Regions from separate parts of the Cupriavidus ulmosensis genome, predicted to be linked through region 2. Evidence: riboswitches for the same ligand, from Rfam matches in the RefSeq annotation. Region 2 holds a riboswitch; the other holds the start of a gene.
What was found. A riboswitch is a leader RNA that binds a small molecule or an ion and turns the genes downstream of it on or off. The one in region 2 is predicted to bind cobalamin.
Positions count from the first base shown of each region.

Region 1: linked by a shared signal. The riboswitch ahead of ACWTPI_RS15880 (TonB-dependent receptor plug domain-containing protein) and the one ahead of ACWTPI_RS28965 (TonB-dependent receptor) in region 2 are both predicted to bind cobalamin.

Region 1 covers NZ_CDRMWP010000001.1:3,448,384-3,458,388, reverse strand. The annotation lists gene ACWTPI_RS15925 (vWA domain-containing protein) at 1-370, shown strand, start outside; gene ACWTPI_RS15920 (XdhC family protein) at 391-1,497, shown strand; gene ACWTPI_RS15915 (nucleotidyltransferase family protein) at 1,494-2,159, shown strand; gene ACWTPI_RS15910 (SIMPL domain-containing protein) at 2,119-2,820, opposite strand; gene ACWTPI_RS15905 (sulfite exporter TauE/SafE family protein) at 2,918-3,745, opposite strand; gene ACWTPI_RS15900 (EVE domain-containing protein) at 3,861-4,355, opposite strand; RNA gene ssrS (6S RNA) at 4,649-4,860, opposite strand; gene ACWTPI_RS15890 (cell division protein ZapA) at 5,190-5,531, opposite strand; gene ACWTPI_RS15885 (hypothetical protein) at 5,528-5,851, opposite strand; cobalamin riboswitch at 6,070-6,316, shown strand; gene ACWTPI_RS15880 (TonB-dependent receptor plug domain-containing protein) at 6,399-8,420, shown strand; gene ACWTPI_RS15875 (FecCD family ABC transporter permease) at 8,433-9,440, shown strand; gene ACWTPI_RS15870 (ABC transporter ATP-binding protein) at 9,446-10,005, shown strand, end outside.
Region 2 covers NZ_CDRMWP010000002.1:2,081,526-2,091,530, reverse strand. The annotation lists gene ACWTPI_RS28970 (PepSY domain-containing protein) at 1-1,088, opposite strand, end outside; gene ACWTPI_RS28965 (TonB-dependent receptor) at 1,096-3,345, opposite strand; cobalamin riboswitch at 3,468-3,725, opposite strand; gene ACWTPI_RS28960 (methyl-accepting chemotaxis protein) at 4,015-5,568, shown strand; gene ACWTPI_RS28955 (DUF2501 domain-containing protein) at 5,596-6,072, opposite strand; gene ACWTPI_RS28950 (GlxA family transcriptional regulator) at 6,130-7,089, opposite strand; gene ACWTPI_RS28945 (DUF1272 domain-containing protein) at 7,222-7,530, shown strand; gene ACWTPI_RS28940 (cupin domain-containing protein) at 7,555-7,890, opposite strand; gene ACWTPI_RS28935 (YbfB/YjiJ family MFS transporter) at 7,987-9,228, opposite strand; gene ACWTPI_RS28930 (response regulator) at 9,548-9,937, opposite strand.

The sequences.
Region 1 (10,005 bases), on a different contig from region 2:
CCCGTGGCGCTCGCAGGAGCGCCTGGCGCTGCTGTCGGCGGGCTGGGCCGGCGGCACGCGCATCGGCGAAAGCCTGGCGGCGTTCAACCGCCGCCACGGCGCGGCGCTGCTGCATTCGCGCACGGCGGTGGTGATCGTCAGCGACGGCTACGACGCGGGCGAGCCCGGCCTGCTGCAGGAAGCCCTGCACAAGATGCGGCGGCGCTGCCGCCGGCTGGTCTGGCTCAACCCGCTGATGGGCCAGCCCGGCTTCACGCCGGCCAGCGCCGGCATGTCGGCGGCGCTGCCGTATCTCGACCTGCTGGCCGGCGCGCGCGACCTGGCGAGCCTGCGGCAGGTGCTGCCGCAAGTCCTGTCGGTATTGCAGTAAACGACGTTCCGGACCCTGCCATGAACCACGCCACCATAGACCCCGCCACGGACACCGCCACGGACACCGCCACGGACGCCATCGATGGCGAAGCGCTGCTGCTGCGCGAGCAGCGGCTGATCGACGCGCTGCGCCCGTTCGCGGTGATCACCGTGATCCGCGCGCAGCCGCCCACCTCGGCCTGGGTGGGCGCGCAGGCGCTGCTGGAAGAGGACGGCGCGCTGCACGGCTGGGTCGGCGGCGGCTGTTCGCGCGCCATCGTGATCCAGGCCGCGCTGGAGGCGATCCGCACCGGCGCCCCCAAGCTGCTGCGCATCAGCAACGCGCCCGCGGCGGCGGAGGCCGGCATCGAGATGCACGCCATGCCGTGCGCGAGCAACGGCACGCTGGAGCTGTTCATCCAGCCGACCCTGCCGCCGCCGGTGGCGCTGGTGCTGGGCGCCACGCCGACCGCGCTGGAAGCCTGCGTGCTGGCGCAGCGCATGGGCTTCGCCGTGGTGGCCGCGGCCGGCATGACGGTGCCGCTGGCGGCGCTGGGCCTGCGCCAGGTGGTGGCGGGCTACGACCCGGCCGCGCTCGCCGCGCTGGCGCCGCGGCTGGCGCTGGTGGCCACCCAGGGCGACGGCGACGAGGACGCGCTGGAAGCGGCGCTGCGCGGCCCGGCCGCGGCGGTGCTGCTGGTGGCGAGCCAGCGCAAGGCGCAGACGCTGCGCGAGGCCATGCAGCGGCGCGGCATCGCGCCGCAGCGGCTGGCCGCGCTGCATGCGCCGGCCGGCCCGCACATCCACGCGCGCACGCCGCAGGAGATCGCGCTCGGCGCGGTGGCCGGGCTGGTGGCGCTGCGCCGGCAGATGGAGGAAGAACAGGCCGCGCAGGCGCCCGCGCAGAGCGGCGAGGCGCTGCCGGCGATGCTGCCGTGCGAATCGATGGCACCGGCTCCCGCCGCCACCGCCGCGCGCTACGTCAATCCGGTGTGCGGCATGGCGGTCGACATCGCGTCGGCCAGGCACGTGGTCGAGCATGGCGGGCAGCGCGTGTATTTCTGCTGCGACGGCTGCAAGGTGGAGTTCGAGCGCGACCCGGACAAATACCTGCCGGCCGCGCGCGGCGCGCGCAAGGCCACATGAGCGCGCCGGCGGACGCGGCGTTGCCGGCCTTCTCGGCGGTGGTGCTGGCCGCGGGCATGTCGTCGCGCATGGGCGGGCCGCACAAGCTGCTGCTGCCGCTGGACGGCGAGCCGGCGGTGCGGCGCACGGTGCGCGCGCTGCTGGCGGCGCGGCCGCGGGAGATCGTGGTGGTGACGGGGTACAAGGGCCGCGAGGTGATCGGCGCGCTCGACGGCCTGCCGGTCGCTTTCCAGCCGAACCCGCGCTACGAGGAGGGGCAGATGACTTCGGTGGCCGCCGGCGTGGCGGCGCTGCGCATGCCGTGCAGCGTGGTGCTGGTGTGCCTGGCCGATCAGGTCCTGCTGGAGGCGGCCGACTACCTGGAGCTGGTGCGCGCGTTCGCGGCGATGCCGCGCGGCGCGATCGTGGTGCCCATGCACGCGGGGCAGCGCGGCAACCCGGTGGCGTTCTCGGCGAGCTACGCCGCGGAGGTCGTGGCCGGGCACGTGAATCCGGGCTGCCGCAGGCTGATCGCCGAGCACCCGGACGAGGTCTTCGTCCACGAGGCCGGCCACGACCGCTTCACCACCGACATGGATACGCCGGAAGACTACGCGCGCATCGCCGCGCGCGTGGCGCGGCTCACTTCAGCATCTGCACCGAGCCGTTCACCGTCACCGTGACCTGGGCCTTGCCGCCCTCGACCGGCACTGGCGCCGCGTCCGACATCATGGCCTTGGCCGCGTACATGCGCGGCATCGGCTGCACCGCGCCGATCTCGCTGACCTGCACTTCGCGGATCGCGTAGCTGCTGTAGCCGAACAGCTTGGTGGTGGTGTCGGCCTTGGCGCGGAACGAGGCCACGGCCTGCTCGGCCAGCCTGGCCTCGGTGGCCTGGCGCGTTTCGCGCGAGAGCGAGAAGGCGATGTTCTGCACCTGCATCTGGCTGGCAAGCTGGCCGGCGAGCTTCGAGACCGCGGCGAAGTCGCGCGATTGCAGGATCACCTCGGCGCGCCCGCGCCAGGTGCTGATGCGGCCGTTGCGGTCGGTGGACGGGTTGATCGTGAAGCCGCCCGATTCCGCCTGCACGCCGGCCGTGCGCCGGGCCTGCGCGATGACCTGCTGCGCCTTGGCGGACAGCGCGGACGAGATCGCGCCGGGCTCGGCGCCTTCCTGCTCGGCGGCCAGGGTCAGGTGGACCACGTCGGTGGGCACGTCGGTGGCGGCCTGGGCCGACAGCGACAGCACGCCGGCGGGCGCGGGATCGCGGGCCGGGGCGCCGCCCTGGGCCGAGGCGATCATGGCGGTGGTGCCGAGCAGCGTGGCGGCAAGCAGTTTTTTCATGGTGTTCTCCCGTTTCTGGCAATGCGTATTCTGACGCACCCGCGGCGCGATCGTTCCACGATGCGGGATCGACCTTGTATCCACTTGTATCCGCCCGCTAGAGCGCCTGGAGCGCGAACGCGTGCCACGCCTTCCACAGCATGTAGGCCGACAGGCAGAACAGCAGGCAGGCGAAGACCTTCTTCAGCTGCGCCACGTCCAGGCGGTGCGCGGTGCGCGCGCCCAGCGGCGCGGTCAGCACGCTGGCCAGCGCGATCACCGCCAGCGCGGGCAGGTAGATGTAGCCGAGCGAGCCGGCCGGCAGCCCCGCCACGCCGAAGCCGCTCCACACGTAGCCGATCACGCTGGCTACCGCGATCGGGAAGCCGAGCGCGGCCGAGGTGGCCACGGCGTTGTGGATCGGCACGTTGCACCAGGTCATGAACGGCACCGAGACGAAGCCGCCGCCGGCGCCCACCAGGCTGGACAGGAAGCCGATCACGCCGCCCGCGCCGAGCATGCCCGGCGTGGCCGGCAGCTGGCGGTGCGGCGCGGGCTTGCGGTTGCGCAGCATCTGCCAGGCCGAGAAGCCGACGAACACCGAGAACAGCAGCGACAGCCAGCCGGTCTTGAGCGCGGCGAAGACCTTGCCGCCGCCGAGCAGGCCGCCGGCCAGGATGCCGGGCGCCAGCGCGAGCACCAGCTTCCAGCGCACCATGCCGTGCAGGTGGTGGGCGCGCACCGAGGACAGCGAGGTAAACAGGATGGTCGCCATCGAGGTGGCGATCGCCATGTGGACGATGGCCTCGTGCGGGAAATCCAGGTAGGTGAACAGCAGCGTGAGGAAGGGCACCATCAGCATGCCGCCGCCCACGCCGAGCAGGCCGGCGCAGAAGCCGGTAAAGGCGCCGAGCAGCAACAGCCCGGGAATCAGGGAGACATGCATGGAACGAGGCCGGCCTTGTGGATGTCGTTGGCGCCGATGCGCCGGGAAGGGCGGGCGCGCCGCGCGCCGCGCGGGGCAGCCGACCGGCCGATCAGCCGGTCAGCCGATCAAGCGGTCAGCCCATCAGCCGCGTGGTGATGAAGCGCCATTCGGCTGGCGTCACCGGCGTGATGGACAGGCGGTTGCCCCGCCGCAGCACCACCATGTCGGCCAGTTCCGCGTGCGCGCGCAGGTCGGCCAGCGAGATCAGCGGGCCCTTGCCGACGTAGCGCACGTCGACCAGCACCCAGCGCGGCGCGTCGGGCCTGGAGGCGTCGTCGTAATACCCGCTCTCGGGATCGAACTGGGTGGGATCGGGGTAGGGCTGCGAGCCGACCTCGGCCAGGCCGGCGATGCCGGGCTGCGGGCACGACGAGTGATAGAACAGCACGCCGTCGCCGATGCGCATGGCGTCGCGCATGAAGTTGCGCGCCTGGTAGTTGCGCACGCCGGTCCAGGGCAGCGTGCCGCGCCTGGCGAGGTCGTCGATGCTGGCCTCGTTCGGCTCCGATTTCATCAGCCAGTACTGGCGGGCCCGGTCGGCGGCATTGGCTTGCGAGGAGCGGCTCATTGGCGGGTTGGCTCACGGCGGAGTGGCGTTGGCGACAGCGCTATGGTGCAGCAAGCCCGGCCAAAAGAAAACCGTGTATGCCAATCGTGCGGCAGTCGCGCAGCAGCCGTGCGCGGCTCGCGCGGCCGGGTGCGCCGCGCGGGCGCGAAGCGTGAAAAATGCGAAAAACGCGAGGAAATGCGGGGAGGCGCGAGGAACCGGCAGGCATCGCCAGGGCCGCGCAAAAAGAGGCCGCGCAAAAAAAACGAGCGCAAAAAAAAGGCGGTGGTTTCAAACCACCGCCTTCTCTCGTTGGGGTCCCCGCCTCGGCCGCTGGATCGGCATCCTGAACCCAAGTGAGGTTCAGAGTGGCTGCGGAAGCCGCATTTTGGGTACATCACTGACTCAGGGAGTCCCGACTGCGAACTTTGAATCAAGCGACGCGCTCGCCCACACGGCATTGTCCCGCACCAACAAATGCTTATCGGTTCAAGGAATATGATCCTGACGAACCAGGCAGGGAAACTGTCAAACGTCTGACTTTGTTGCCGTAGGACCAATCGCTTCCGCAGGCTGTCAGACGTTTGCCGTTTCTAACTTGGATGGGATGAAAACGGCGGTCAGGCACGATAACCCGACCTTTGGTGTCGCGACTATGTGGCTTGGCGCGACTTGGCTCCACTATACACCGCCGGGCATTTCATACCAAGCCCGCCGTGCCGGGCCGTTACATTTTGCCGACGCGCGCGGCACCTCGGGCACATCGCGGTCATCGCGGCGTCACAACTGTGCCGTGCGGGGCACCGCGCCGCGGCCGGCCGGGTGCGGTCCTGCCCGGTCCGCGCCCGGCCCCGTTCAGCCGCGGGAAATGGGCGCGCCGGTGCCGACGTGGGCATACTGGCGCAGCGCCTCGTCGGCGCGCTCGTTGAGCTCGCGGATGCGCGCGCGCACGGCGTCCACCGGAATCGCGCCGTCTTCCTGCTGCTTGCGCTTGAGCGAGAGCAGGTCCGAGGCGATGCTGATGGCCGCCATCACCGCCACGCGCTCCACGCCCTTGGCGGAGACGCCGCTCTTGAGGCGGGTCATCTGGTCGTCTACCAGGGCCACTGCTTCCAGCAGCGCGGCTTCGTTGTCCGGCGCGATGGCGAAGCGGTAGGACTGGCCGGCGATGCTGACTTCGACTTGCTTGTTGCTCATGCGTTTTCTCCGGGTGCCTTGGTGAGGGCGCTGTCCGCGGCCTGCGCGGCGCCGTCGCCGAGCAGGTCGAGCTGGCGGGCGTCGCTGGCGGTGGGGAGCTTGTCGAGGATCGACTGGATGCGCAACTGCGCTTCCTCGATCTTGATATTGAGCAGCTCCCGGTCGGCGGCCATCGCCTCGCGGTCGCCGCGCAACTGGCTGGCCTCGGCCTGCAGGCGTTCGATCTCCTCGCGCAGGCGCTGGTTCTCCGCTGCCAGGGTGTCGGCGTGATGCAGCACGCGCCCGATCTTGGCGGCGAGTTGTTCGAGTTCGGTGAGCATAGAGCCTGTCATATCCGGGTTTCGGGTTCTGGGATTTTAGCCCAAGCGCTCCGCGCGCAGCCGTGGAAAGCAGCCCGGTGTGACCGGGCCAGCGCGCCAAAGTTGCATGCAACGTCGCCCAACGGGCGCCGCGGCGGCATTTCCTGCCTGCTTCCATGCGTTTTCGCGCGGCCCGGGGCGGTGCGCGGGGCGTCATTGACGCTCGCGGTGAAACTGCCTACACTCGCGCACGTTCCAGGTGCTCGCAATCCTGTTCACTACAGGGTTGCAGTTCAACGGGAAACAGGGAGCCAGCCGCCGCCGCCAGGGCGCGTGCCGGGCCAACCTGTGCTGCCCCCGCAACGGTAAGCGACCGCGATCGGAAATATCGCAAGGCCGACCCATCAGCCACTGAACCGCAAGGTCCGGGAAGGCGGTCGGACTGGTGTCGCCAGCCCGGATACCGGCCTGAACGAGAGTGCGCCGCCTTCCGCAGGATGCGTGGCGCGCTTCGTCGCCAGACGGTCCGCGGGGGAACGGACCAGGCTGCTCTCTCCCTCTTCGCACCATGCGTTCATCGTCTTCCCGGCATCGCCGGCCGGCATCGCCGGCGCTTCGCCAGTCTGTTCCCGTTCTCGTTGCCGCGCGCGCGCGCCGGCCCCTGTCGGCCGGCCTGCTTGCCGTGCTCGCCGCCGGCGCGCACGGCCTGGCCCAGGCCCAGCCGGTGCCCGACAGCGAACCCGCGCCGCAGCCGGCCGCGCAGCCTGCCGTCGCACAACCGGTCGCACAACCCGCCGCGCAATCTGCCACGCAACCGGCCACGCAACCCGCCGCCACGCCGCTGGCCCCGGTGGTGGTGACGGCCACGCGCACCGCGCAGGCGCTGACCGAGGCGCTGCCGCACACCACCGTGGTCACGCAGCAGGACATCGTCAACTCGCAGGCGCCCGACCTGCGCACGCTGCTGCGCTCGCAGGCCGGCGTGGAATTCGCCGCCAACGGCGGCATGGGCGCCAACACCACGCTGTTCATGCGCGGCGCCAACGGCAACCAGACCCTGATCCTGATCGACGGCGTGCGCGTGTCGTCGGCCAGCAGCGGCACGGCGCAGCTGGCCAACATCCTGCCCGACCAGATCGACCACATCGAGGTGGTGCGCGGCAACGTGTCGGCGCTGTACGGCTCGGACGCCATCGGCGGCGTGGTGCAGATCTTCACCAAGACCGGCGCGGGCAAGCCGCCCGCGGCCAACGCGCAGATCGAGTACGGCAGCAACAACACGCGCCAGGCCACGGTGGGCTACGGCGGCCAGGTCGGCGACACCTCGTTCAACCTCACCGGTTCGATCTTCAAGACCGACGGTTTCTCCGCCGTCAACCCGCAGCAGCAGCCCAAGGCCAATCCCAACGACAACCCCTACGACAACAAGAGCGTGTCGGGCCAGGTCAAGCACCGCTTCACCAGCGACTGGGACGCGGGCGTCACGGCCTACTACTCCAAGAGCAAGCTGTCCTACGACAGCACCTCGGGCAAGCCCACCGACGTCTGGTGGATGGACAGCGAGCTCTACACCGTATCGGGTTTCGTCAACGGCAAGCTGGGCCGGGACTGGAGCACGCATTTCAAGGTGGCGCAGAGCGAGGACCGCAGCACCACGACCAGGAACGGCCTGTTCGACAGCCGCTTCAACACGCGCAACCGCCAGTACACCTGGCAGAACGAATACGCGCTGGCGCCCACGCACACGCTGCTGTTCGGCGCCGAGTACGCGCAGCAGGAGCTCGATTCGAGCTCCTACGCCACGCCGGTGCGCAATATCGCCTCGGTGTTCGCCGGCTACGACGGCCGCCTGGGCAAGCACCAGTTGCAGCTCAACGTGCGCAACGACCACTACTCGGACTTCGGCAGCCAGGCCAGCTACTTCGCCGGCTACGGCTACAACCTGACCGAGGCCTTCAAGCTGATCGCCAATGCCAGCAACGCCTTCCGCGCGCCCACCTTCAACGAGCTGTACTACCCCGGCTACGGCCAGCCCGGCATCCAGCCCGAGCGCGCCCGCTCGGTCGAGCTCGGCGCACAGTACAGCACCGACGGCGCCGGCCTGCTGCGCGTGACCGCGTTCGAGACCCGCTACGACAACCTGATCGTCTCGGCGCTGCAGCCCAATGGCCTGTACCTGGCGCAGAATGTCGCCGAAGCCAAGGTGCAGGGCGTCGAGGCCTCGTGGCGCGCGCGCCTGCTGGGCACCGACGTGGGCGCCAGCGTGACCTTCCAGAACCCGCTCGACGAGCAGAACAACACCCAGTTGCTGCGCCGCGCGCGCCGCCACGCCGCCTTCGACGTGGGCCGCCAGTTCGGCGACTTCCGCCTCGGCGGCGAGTGGGTCATTTCGTCGGCGCGCCTGGACAGCGGCTCGCGCACGCTGGGCGGATACGGTATCGTCAACCTCAACGCCCGCTACAACATCGACAAGCAATGGTTCATCGCCGCCCGCGTGGAAAACCTGTTCGACAAGAACTACCAGCTCGCCTATCCCTACAACACGCAGGGGCGCGCCGGCTTTGTCACGCTGGGCTGGCGCCAGCGTTGACGGCGGCCTGAGATGCGCCGCGCGCTGGCCGTCTGGCTGATGCTCGCCGCCGCCGGCGCGGCGGTGTTCCTGCTGTCGCTGGCGGTGGGCAGCGTGCCGCTGAGCGCCGCGCAGGTGTGGCACGCGCTGGCCGGCGGCGGCGCCGACACCGCCGACACCGCCAGCGCCATCGTGCGCGAGCTGCGCCTGCCGCGCGCGGCCGCGGCCTTCGCCTGCGGCGGCCTGCTGGCGCTGACCGGCGCGCTGATGCAGGTGCTGCTGCGCAACCCGCTGGCCGAGCCCTACGTGCTGGGCGTCTCGGGCGGCGCGGCCACCGGCGCGCTCGGCGCCATGCTGATGATGTGGCCGCTGTGGACCGTGCAGGCCGGCGCCGCCGGCGGCGCGCTGTTCTCGATGCTGCTGGTGGCCACGCTGGCGCGGCGCGACCTGCTGCATCCGCAGGTGCAGGGCGGCCACCACGAGGCCGGCTCGCGCCTGCTGCTGACCGGCGTGATCCTGGCCGCGGGCTGGGGCGCGCTGATCACGCTGATCCTGAGCGTGGCGCCCGAGGCGCGCCTGCGCGGCATGCTGTTCTGGCTGACCGGCGACCTCGGCGGCACCGCCAGCTACGGTCTCGCGCTCGGCGCGCTGGCGCTGGCCGTGCTGCTGGCCATGCCGCTGGCGCGCGCGCTCAACGCCATGCTGATGGGCGAGACCGTGGCGCAGGCGCTTGGCGTGCGCGTGGGCGCGGTGCGCATGTCGGTGTTCGTGCTGGCCTCGGTGGCGATCGCGGTGGCCATCACCTCGGCCGGCTCGATCGGCTTCGTCGGGCTGGTGGTGCCGCACCTGGTGCGGCTGGCGTGGGGCAACGACCAGCGCCTGCTGCTGCCGGCCTCGGCGCTGCTGGGCGGCGCGCTGCTGATGGCGGCCGACCTGGTGGCGCGCACCGTGATCGCGCCGGCGCAGTTGCCGGTGGGCGTCATCACCGCGCTGCTGGGCGTGCCGACCTTCCTCTTCCTGTTGCTGCGCAGGCCGCGCTGATGCCGATGCCAAGCTGGAACGAACCCGTCTCGAACTGTCCCGTGCTGGAATTGCAGGCCCTGCAGTTGCGCGCCGGCGCGCGCGTGCTGCTCGACGGCCTGAGCTTGTCGGTGCGGGCCGGCGAGCTGTGGTGCGTGGTCGGCCCCAACGGCGTGGGCAAGTCCACGCTGATGTCGGTGCTGGCCGGGCTGCGCAAGCCGGACGGCGGCGCGGTGCTGCTCGACGGCCGCGCGCCGCTGGAGATCGCGCCGGCCGCGCTCGCGTTGCAGCGCGCGTATCTGCCGCAGGCGGTCAGCGACACCTTCTCGATGCGCGTGCGCGACGCGGTGGCGGTCGGCCGCCATCCGCACCTGTCGGGCTGGGGCTGGGCGCGCCGCGAGGACGATGCCGTCGTCGCCGCGGTGATGCGCGAGCTCGATCTCGACGCGCTCGCCGCGCGCGACGTGCTGACCCTGTCCGGCGGCGAGCGCCAGCGCGTCTCGCTGGCCGCCACGCTGGCGCAGCAGGCGCCGCTGCTGCTGCTCGACGAACCCGCCGCGCATCTCGACCTGCGCCACCAGATCAT
Region 2 (10,005 bases):
ACGGCGCGGCTGTCGTCGCCCGCGCCCGCCGCCAGCAGCAGCGGCAGTCCCGCCTGCCAGACCATGCGGATCTCGCGCGGCGCGGCCATGCCGTCCAGCCGCGCCGCCAGCGCATCGCCGTCGAGCTCGGGGAAGCGCGGCAGCGTCTGTCCCGCATAGCGCTCCAGCGCGGACTGGTCGAAGTTGCGCGCGGGGAACCACTGGTTGGGATTGACCGAGAGCCAGCCGCTCGCCAGCCAGGCCAGCAGAAACAGCGCGCCGCCGAGCCCGGCGACGTGGTGCCAGGCCATCCAGCCGTGGTAGGGCGAGGTGCCGCCCGCGCTGCCGTGCGCGAAGCGGCGGCGCACGCGCAGCCGCAGCCAGCCGATCCAGATGCCGCTCGCCGCCACGGCGACGCACACGCCGGAGGTCCACAGCACCACCTGGCGCCACAGTGGCGGGTCGGCGCGCACCGGCGTGAAATACAGCCAGTGCGGCACGGCGCCCAGCCAGTTCCAGAAGCGCTCGGCGCGGTTCGTGTCGCGCATGACTTCACCGGTGCGCGCGGACACGTACAGCTCGGTGCCGGCGGCGTCGCCGAGCGCGATGCGGTGCAGCGGGCGCCAGGCGTTCAGGCCGTTGGGCACGGTCCACTGGTCGCGCGCGGCGGTCTCGGCCCAGCGCGCGCCGGGCGCGCCGGCGAAGCGCGCGGCGATGTCGCGCGCGGCGGCGGCGTCCACCTGTTCGATGCGCGTGCCGTCGCGCGCCGAGACCGTATGCGGCTGGCCGCGCCAGTCGACAATGCGGTAGACCGGCAGCGCGCCCATCATCTCCAGGCGCAGGCTGCGCGGGAAGCGGTCCAGCCCCGCGCCGGCCAGGGCAGCGGCGGGCGCGACGCGCACCGCCGGCAGGTCCAGCGGCGGCAGGCCGGCGTGGCGCTCGGTGTCGGTCAGCGCGGGGAACGCCACGTACATCATGACCAGCCCGGACAGGAACCACATGGCGATCAGCAGGCAGCCGGCGATCCCGGCCCAGCGGTGCACCAGGTAGAGCCAGCGGCGCGCGCAGCGCCAGCAGCGTTCCGGCCAGGACAGGGAAGGGTGTGCCACGGCCGGGCTAGAAATAGAAGTTGGCCGACAGCTCGGCCGCGCGCGGGCGGCCCAGCAGCCACTGTCCGCCGCTGTTGCCGGAGGTCTCGGCGTAGTCGCGGTTGAACAGGTTGTAGACGCGCAGCGCCAGCGCGGTCTGGCGCGACACGCGCCACTGCAGCGCGGCATCCACCACCGTGTACGAAGGCATGGCCGCGGTGTTGGCGTTGTCGGTATAGCGCCGGCCCACGTAGCGCAGGCCGCCGCCCGCCTGCCACTGCGGCGCGAAGGCCCAGGTCAGCCACAGGTTGGCGGCCTGCTGCGGCACGCCGGTCGGCACGTTGCCGTTGCGCGAGACCAGTGCGCCGTTGACGCTTTCGGCGAAGTCGTCGTAGCGGGCGCGCAGCACGGTGCCGTTGGCATCCACGCGCAGGCCGCGCATCAGCTCGATGCTGAGCGACGCCTCCAGCCCGCGCGAGGACTGCTCGCCCACCTGCACCGACAGCGCCGGGTTGCCGGCGTCGCGCGTGAGCAGGTTCTTCTTGACGATCTGGTAGGCGGCGAAGGTCCATTCGCCGCGCCTGTTCCAGAACGCCTGCTTGACGCCGGCCTCGATCTGCCGGCCGGTGGCGAGCCGGAAGTCCTTCTGCGCGTCCGAGGTGGTGATCAGCGCGCCGAGCGGATCGGTGGCGGTGGCGTACTGCGCGTAGACCGACAGCGATGGCGTGAACTCGTAGACCGTGCCCGCGCGCCAGGTGGCGTTGTTGAAGGTGCGGGTCCAGTCGTCGCCGGTCAGCAGGTTGCCGCGCTCGAGCTGGGCATGGTCGAAGCGCACGCCGCCGATCACCGACCATTGCCGCGTGAGCTTGAGGCGGTCCTCGCCGAACAGGGCGGCCTGGGTGGTGTGGGTGCGGTAGCGCGGCGAAGTGACCACGCCCGGCGGGCTGAAGAACTGGCCCGGGTCGAACTGGTACGCGCCGACGGTGGAGGCGCCGCCATAGGGCGAGTTGTTGCTGTGGGTGAAGTTGATGCGGTTGACGTCGAAGCCCGCCGTGACCGTGTTGGCCAGGCCGAACAGCTGGCCGTCGACCTTCAGGTCGGCGCGGTCGCCGATCTGCTCCTGGTCGTGCAGGATCTCCAGGTAGTCGGTGCGGCGCACCTGCCCGGTGGCGGGCAGGTAGGTGTAGGACTCCGAGTCGCGCCAGTGGCGCTGGCTGGTGAGGTAATAGAACTGGTTGCGCACGGCCACGCGCTCGTTGGGCTGCCATTCGGCGGCCAGCCGGGTCCAGCGGTCGCGGTAGGTGATGGTGCTGTCGCCCACGTTGTAGTTCTTCGTGCGCAGCGAGGTATCCAGGCTGCCGTTGACCAGCGGCGTGCCCAGGTAGCGCATCGGGTGCTGGTCGCCGTCGTCGTAGGACAGCGTGAGGTTGAATGCCGGCGAGACGTCGAGCCGCACCGCGGCGGACACGTCCACGTCGCGCGATTCGCCGCGGTCCACCCAGCCGGCGGAGCGGCCGTAGTTGACGTTGAAGCGGTAGGACAGGTTCTCGTTGACCGCGCCGCCGCTGTCGAAGGCCGCGCGCGCGGTGCGCTGCGTGCCGCCGGTGAGCTGCAGCTCGTTGGTGATGGGGCCGCGCAGCGGCTTTTTCGGGATCACGTTGACCACGCCGCCGATGGCGCCCTCGCCGTACATCACGGAGGCCGCGCCGCGCAGCACCTCGATGCGGTCCACCGACCATGTATCGAACGGGAAGGTGACGGTGCCGGCCGCCACGTACAGGCGCGTGCCGTCGTACAGCTGCATGACCGAGCCCTGGCCCGAGAAGCCGCGCGCGGCAAGCGCCGTGCCGCCGTTGCCGGGCGCGCCGGCGGCGGTGATGCCGGTGGCGCGCGACACCGCGTCGCTCACGCTCTGGTCGCCGCGCTCGCGGATGGTCTCGCCGGACAGCACCTCGATGCTGGCCGGGGTCTCGAGCGGCGTCAGCCCCAGGCGGCTGCCGGTGCTGGCGGGCTCCGACAGCGACAGGCCCGGCGGCAGCGCGGCGCCGCTGACCACCACCGGCGGCAGCGCCGCGGCCTCTTTCTGCGCCGGGCGCGCCGGCGGGCGGCCGGCCTCGGTGTCGTCGGCGGCGCGTGCGGCGTCCGCGCCGGCACCGGCAAAGGCGCCCAGCGACAGGGCCAGCGCGCACTGGCGCGCCAGCGTGCGGCGGATGGGGATGAAGCGGAGCCGGCCGGAGGCGGGCAGCAGGCGGCGGGCAAGGCGGTGGCGCGCGGACATGGACTTTCCATCGTTGGCCGCGGGCGACCCCGCCCGCGGCAATGAACGAACCAGCCACGGACGCGCGCGCGCCGGCGCCGGGCGCATGCCCGGCGGCCTCACGCGCGGTGCCCGTCCGCAGCCGCTGTGATGGGTCGCAAGGCCGGTATCCGGGCTCGCAGGGGGATGCGCTGCCGGGTGGGCGCGTCCGGGGTGCCGCCTTCCCGCGCGTGGTTGCGCGCAGTGGCTGCCGCTGCTTGTGGGGCGCGGCGTGACACCTTTCTACCTGCTGACCGTTGCGGGGGCAGCACAGGACTTGCCGCGGCGGGGCGGCGCACCTGTTTCCCGTTTAACCCCTGACCGCGCAACGCGGGCGGGGCACCTTCGATCCTTTTGCAACCCGGTTGCAAAAGCAGCGCGGGTGCGAGGCGGATTGTAACGGGATTTAAGTGATCCGGGGCGGTAGTTTTTACCCGGCGTGGCTGCGCCGCGAAGCCGGCGCATTGCGCCGACATGATGAATCGTGTCGTCATCGCGAGGCATCGTCCGGCATCTTTTTGGTGTTTCCGGCACCGCGCGCGGGAATACCGCATGCGGCGCTAAAGAAGGCAGGGCGTGCTCCGATATCCGGGGGGAACACCGCCTGCCTTTTGCATGGCCGGTGCCCGTCCCGATAACGCGAACCTCGTCATGAACCACCTGACCCTGCGAAAAAAGCTGTGGATTCCCCTTGTGCTGGCCTGGCTCGGCCTGCTGCTGCTGACCGTGATGCACGCCTTCCAGACCCGGCAGCTGCAGATGGCCGACCGCCGCGGCGAGCTGGCCAACGTGGTCGACATGTCGCTCTCGCTGGTGCGCGACTACGCGGAGCTGGCGCGCCAGGGCAAGATGAGCGAAGCCGAGGCCAAGGCCCAGGCCACCGCCCGCATCGCCGCGCAGCGCTACGGCAAGGATGGCTACATCACCATCGTGGGCGCCGATTCGGTGCTGGTGATGCACCCGATCAACGCCAAGCTCAACGGCAAGAACATGATCGATTTCAAGGACGCGAAGGGCAAGGCGCTCTACGTCGAGATCGCCGCGCGCGGCGCCTCGCCCGAGGGCACCGGGCACCTGGACTACTGGTGGCCCAAGCCGGGCAGCGACCAGCCCAGCCCCAAGATCGGCTACGTGGCGCGCTACAAGCCGTGGAACTGGGACCTGCTGGCGGGCACCTACATGGATGACGTGGAGGCCCAGTTCCGCTCGTCGCTGTATCAGTCGGTCGGCCTGCTGGTGCTGCTCGGCATCGTGATCTCCGGCGTGGCCACGCTGGTGATCCGCAGCATCCAGAAATCGGTGGGCGGCGAGCCCGCCGACGCCGCCGCGCTGGCCCTGCGCATGGCCTCCGGCGACCTGACCGTGCGCGCCGGCACCGCGCCGGACGACCGCGCCAGCCTGATGTACGCGATCGGCCATATGCGCGACCAGCTCGCCGGCACCGTGGGGGGCATCCAGCAGGCGGCCGATTCCATCAGCGCCGCGGCGCAGCAGATCGCCGCCGGCAACTCCGACCTGTCGGGCCGCACCGAGCAGCAGGCCGCCTCGCTGCAGCAGACCGCCGCCAGCATGGAGCAGCTCACCGCCACCGTGCGCCAGAATGCCGACAACGCCGCCGAGGCTAGCCAGTACGTGGCCGACGCCGCGCAGATCGCGCAGCAGGGCGGCAGCGTGGTGAGCGAGGTGGTGGACAAGATGCGCGGCATCACCGCCAGCTCGCGCAAGATCAACGACATCATCGGGGTGATCGACGGCATCGCCTTCCAGACCAATATCCTGGCGCTCAATGCCGCGGTGGAAGCCGCGCGCGCCGGCGAGCAGGGCCGCGGCTTCGCCGTGGTGGCCGGCGAGGTGCGCAACCTCGCGCAGCGCAGCGCGAGCGCGGCCAAGGAGATCAAGACCCTGATCGTGGAATCGACGGGGCAGGTCGACAGCGGCTCGGCGCTGGTCGAGCAGGCCGGCCAGACGATGGCCGAGATCGTCAGCGCGGTGGGCCGCGTGACCGCCATCATGGATGGCATCGCCTCGGCCACGGCCGAGCAGCGCACCGGCATCGAGGAGGTCAACCGCGCGGTCTCGCAGATGGACCAGATGACGCAGCAGAACGCGGCGCTGGTGGAGCAGGCCAGCGCGGCCGCGGCCTCGCTGGAAGACCAGGCCGGCGCGCTGCACCAGGCGGTGTCCGCCTTCCGCCTGGCGGCCTGAAGCGCGCCGCGATGGCGGCGGCGGTGGCTAGAGCAGCGACTTGCCCTGTGCCAGGATCTTGTCGCAGACCTGCCTGGTGATCTGCTCCTTGAGGCCGCCGCCGCTGAGGTCGAGCTTGCCGCCCTCGGCGCTGCTGAGGATGCCCTTGGCGCCTTCGCTGTAGCCGGGGTCGGACGCCGGCGCGCCGCCGAGCTTGCCCAGCAGCTTGTCCTTGACCGAAGCGGCGCCGCTGCCGCCGCCCAGGTAGTTGTTCTTGACGCAGAACTCCAGCACGCCGGCCACGTTGCCGGTGCTGCCCGAGCTCAGCGATTGCAGCGAGGGCATGCCGCCGCCCCCGCCGCCCAGGCTGCCGGCCAGCCCTCCCAGGCCGCCGCTGCCGCCGCCCGAGCCGTTGCCTTGCGTGGCGCCCTTGAGCAGGTCGCCGAGTTGCGCGTGGGCCGCCGCCGGTAACAGGGCGGCGGTCAGGATCGATACGGCGGCGAGGCGGCTAAAGCTGGCTTTCATGCGATGCTCCTTTCTGGTGGATCAAAAGCGAGCTTCCAATATAGCGCCTCGCCGCATTCAGGGTGTGACGCGCCACGCGGAAGGCGTCACCGGCTCTTCGAGCCGCCACGCCGCGCGGAATGCGTGCGGGCTGGCGAAGCCGCACCGCGCGGCCACCTGTTCCACCGGCCAGTCGCTTTCCCTGAGCAGCCGCCGCGCCAGCGCGATGCGCAACTGCTGCTGGTACTGCTTGAGCGTCACGCCGCATTGCTGCCGGAACAGCCGCGCGAGTTGACGGTAGCTCAGCGCGAAGCGGGCGGCCAGCGCCTCGTAGGGCAGCGCGTAGTCCGGCCGGGCCGTGAGGAAATCCTGCACCGCGTGGATCACCGCGTGGTCGTGGCCGCGGTAGCGCAATTGCGCGTCGAGCGCCGGGTCCTGGCTCAGGCGCCGGAACGGCACCACGTTGTCGCGCGCCACGCGGATCGCCGCGGGCGCGCCGAAGTCCCGCGCGATCAGGTGCAGCGCGAGATCGATGCCGGCGGTGACGCCGGCCGATGTGACCAGCCCGCCGTCGTCGACCAGCAGGCGGTTGGCCAGCACGCGCGCGGCGGGGTAGCGCTGCTGCAGCCGCTCCAGGTAGTCGTGGTGCGTGGTGCAGTGGCGCCCGTCGAGCAGCCCGGCGGCGGCCAGCAGCCACGCGCCGGTGCAGACGCTGGCCAGCGTGATGTCGCCCAGGCGCGGGCGCGCCACCTCTTGCAGCCAGCGCACGAGCACGCGGTTGCCGGGCGCGAGCGGGGCGTCGGGCGCGAGCTTGCAGCCGGCCACGATCACGGTGTCGCCGCGCGCCAGCTTCGCCGGCAGGGGCCGCAGCGCGCTCAGCGCCAGCCCCTGGAAGCTGCGCAGCTCGCGCTCCGGCCCCGCGCAGATGCACTCGACCGCGCCCAGTCCCAGCTCGCCGAGCGCGCCGAACAGTTGCAGCGGCCCGGCCAGGTCCAGCACGTGCACGCTGGGCGGCACCACGAAGTAGATCCGTTTCATCGGGTTTCGGAGGAAGGTCGCCTGGCATGGCAGGTTTTTTACGTAGCGTGGCAGATTGCCGGCTTTCCGGCGGGCAGCCTTGTTCCTACCATGTCATGTAAATTACCTGGCCACGTCGATACGGGAGACATGATGCTACAACTGCGACCCACTTGCGAACATTGCGACAAGGCGCTGCCGCCGGCGGCGACGGACGCGCGCATCTGCAGCTACGAATGCACGTTCTGCGCCGCGTGCGTGGACGGCCTCCTGCAGAACGTATGCCCCAACTGCGGCGGCGGCTTCACGGCGCGGCCGGTGCGGCCGGCGCGCAACTGGCGCAACAACAACTGCCTGGACAACGACCCGGCCAGCACGCAGAAGAAGCACAAGCCGGTCGACCCGCAGGCGCACGCGCGCTTCGCGGCGGCCATCGCGGGCATCGCGCCGGAGCGGCGCTGAGAAGCGGTCAGCGCGGGGGAGCGCCTATGCGTCGCGGTGATGCAGCAGCGTCACCAGCAGCGACGCATCCTCGATGCCGCGCAGCGCGTGCGGCGCGCCCGCCGCCACGAACATCAGGTCGCCGGCCTCCATGCGCTGGGTGCTGCCGTGCGCTTCCATCTCGATCGCGCCTTCGAGGCAGTGCACGGTCAGCGCGCCGGGCACGCTGTGTGCCGGCAGCGACTTGCCGGCCAGCAGCACCAGCCGCATGACTTGCAGGTCCGGCGCGCGGACCAGGGTCAGGTTCTGGGTTTGCCGCAGCGCCGCGCCCTGCGGGCGGAGCTTGACGATTTCACCGGGTGCCGCGTGATGTTGTGCCATGACCGTTCTCCAGGCGGGCCGGATGCGCCGCGCATGCTAACGGAATAGCGCAAGGCCGGCCCGGCCGCAAGGCGTGCTTGCCCGGGCCGGCGGCATTCAGCGCGCGCCGCCCGCCTGCCGGCGGCGCAGCGCGAAGTCGGCCAGCAGCGCCAGCGCGAGCGCCACGCCGCCGCAGGCGAAGATGAGCGCGTAGTTGTTGTGGGTGGCGCCGAACAGGTAGGAGTAGCCGTAGCCGCCGAGCGCCTGGAACAGCGCGAACGCGGTGGTCGCGCGGCTCCACGCCGCGCGCTGTTCCGCGTGGTCGTGCGGCACCATCTCGTGGATGCGGCCGAGCACCAGCGGCACGATGCCCGGCGTGAAGACGCCGAGGATGACCGTGGCCACGCCGATCAGCATGCCGTTGCCGGACAGCGCCAGCAGGCCCGCGGCCAGCGCCTGCAGCGCCAGCGCGATGCGGTAGGCCGCGCGGAAGCCGATGCGGTCCGCCACGTTGCCGCACAGCACCGGGCCGGCGATGGCCGCGACGCCGTACAGCACCCAGTAGCCGGAGCCGGCCGCCGCGCCGCGGCCCAGCCCGCGCGCCACGTAGTCGACCAGCAGGACCATCGCCGGCACCAGCCCCAGCGCGTTGGCGGCATATTGGGCGTACAGCACCCGCATGGCCGGGCCTTCGCGGCGGGCCGGCGGCGCGGCGGGCTGCCCCGGCGCGGCGGCCGGGGTTGCCGGCTGCGGCGCGTTGCCGGCGGGCCAGCCGAACCAGCTCACCGCGGTCAGCACCAGCGCGACCGTGCCGAGCCCGATCCAGGTGTCCCGCAGGCCAAAGCGCAGCAACTGCGGAACCAGGGTGCCCGAGGCAGCGATGCCCAGCCCGAGCCCGAGGAAGATCATGCCGCCGGCAAAACCGCGGCGCGCCGGCGGGATGTGCGGCAGGATGGTCGTCGCCACCAGCACCATGATGGCGCCGCCCGACAGGCCCGAGGCAAAGCGCCACACGAAGAACCAGCCCACCGACAGCGGGAACGCGCAGGCGAAGAACGCCAGCGCGGCGACCAGCATCAGCAGGCGCAGCGCGGTGCGGTTGGACAGCGCGGCCGCGATGGGGCGGCCCAGCAGGGCGCCGGCGAGGTAGCCGGCGAAATTGGCCGCGCCGAGCGTGACCGCCTGCGACGACGTGAACCAGTGTGCCTGGATCAGCGGCGGGATCAGCGGCGTGTAGGCGAAGCGCGCCAGGCCGATGGCGACCAGGCTGGCGCAAAGGCCGGCCAGCATGGCGAACATGGCCTCGATGTCCAGCGGGGGCGCGCCGCGCACCGGGGTGGCGATGGTGTCTTGTGACATGAACTTCTCCGGCGACGGGCCTGGCCGCGCGGCGGCCGCGGTTCCCGAGGTGCGTCTTGTTATATATCAAGTGATATAGAACGAAATACTATATCAATCGATATAGAACGCAAGAGAATTCTTTGTGGCGGATGAGGTATCTGGCATGCCTCGATTCCCGCGTCCGGCCGCTGCCGTCGCGCGGGCGGACGCCGGCGCCATGCCGGTCCGGCGCAAGGGTGGCGGGGCGAAGCCCGCGAAGGGATTCCGGCGGAACGAGGGCGGGACCGCCTTGGCGTTGCCCTGAACGCCGCCCTCAATGTCGTCCCTGATGCCGCCCTTACCGCCGCCCCGCGCGCAGGGCCTCGATGGCCGGCAGCAGCGCGCCGATATTGCCGTCCTTGAACAGGAAGCCGTCGGCCCCGGCCGCCAGCGCGGCGTCGGCGGTGCCGGGCGCGGTATTGCCGGTCAGCACGAGGATGCGCAGCGCCGCATGGCGCCCGCGCAGCTCGCGCAGCGCGCGGAAGGCGTCGGGGCCGAGCAGGCCGAGGTCCACCACCAGCAGGTCGGCCGCCGCGCGCGCGAGCAGCGCCGTGAGTTCGCCGGCATGGGTGGCTTCTCCGACCACCGTGATGCCGTCCACGGTCGAGAACAGCATCTGCAGGCCGGCGAGGACCAGGGGGTGGTCGTCGGCCAGCACGGCGCGCAGCGGGGCGGGGAGGGCGTGCATCGTGGCGGTGGGCAGGGCCGGCGGCGAGGAAGTGTTGTTTGTCGGGCGCGGACGCGCGCGGACGAACG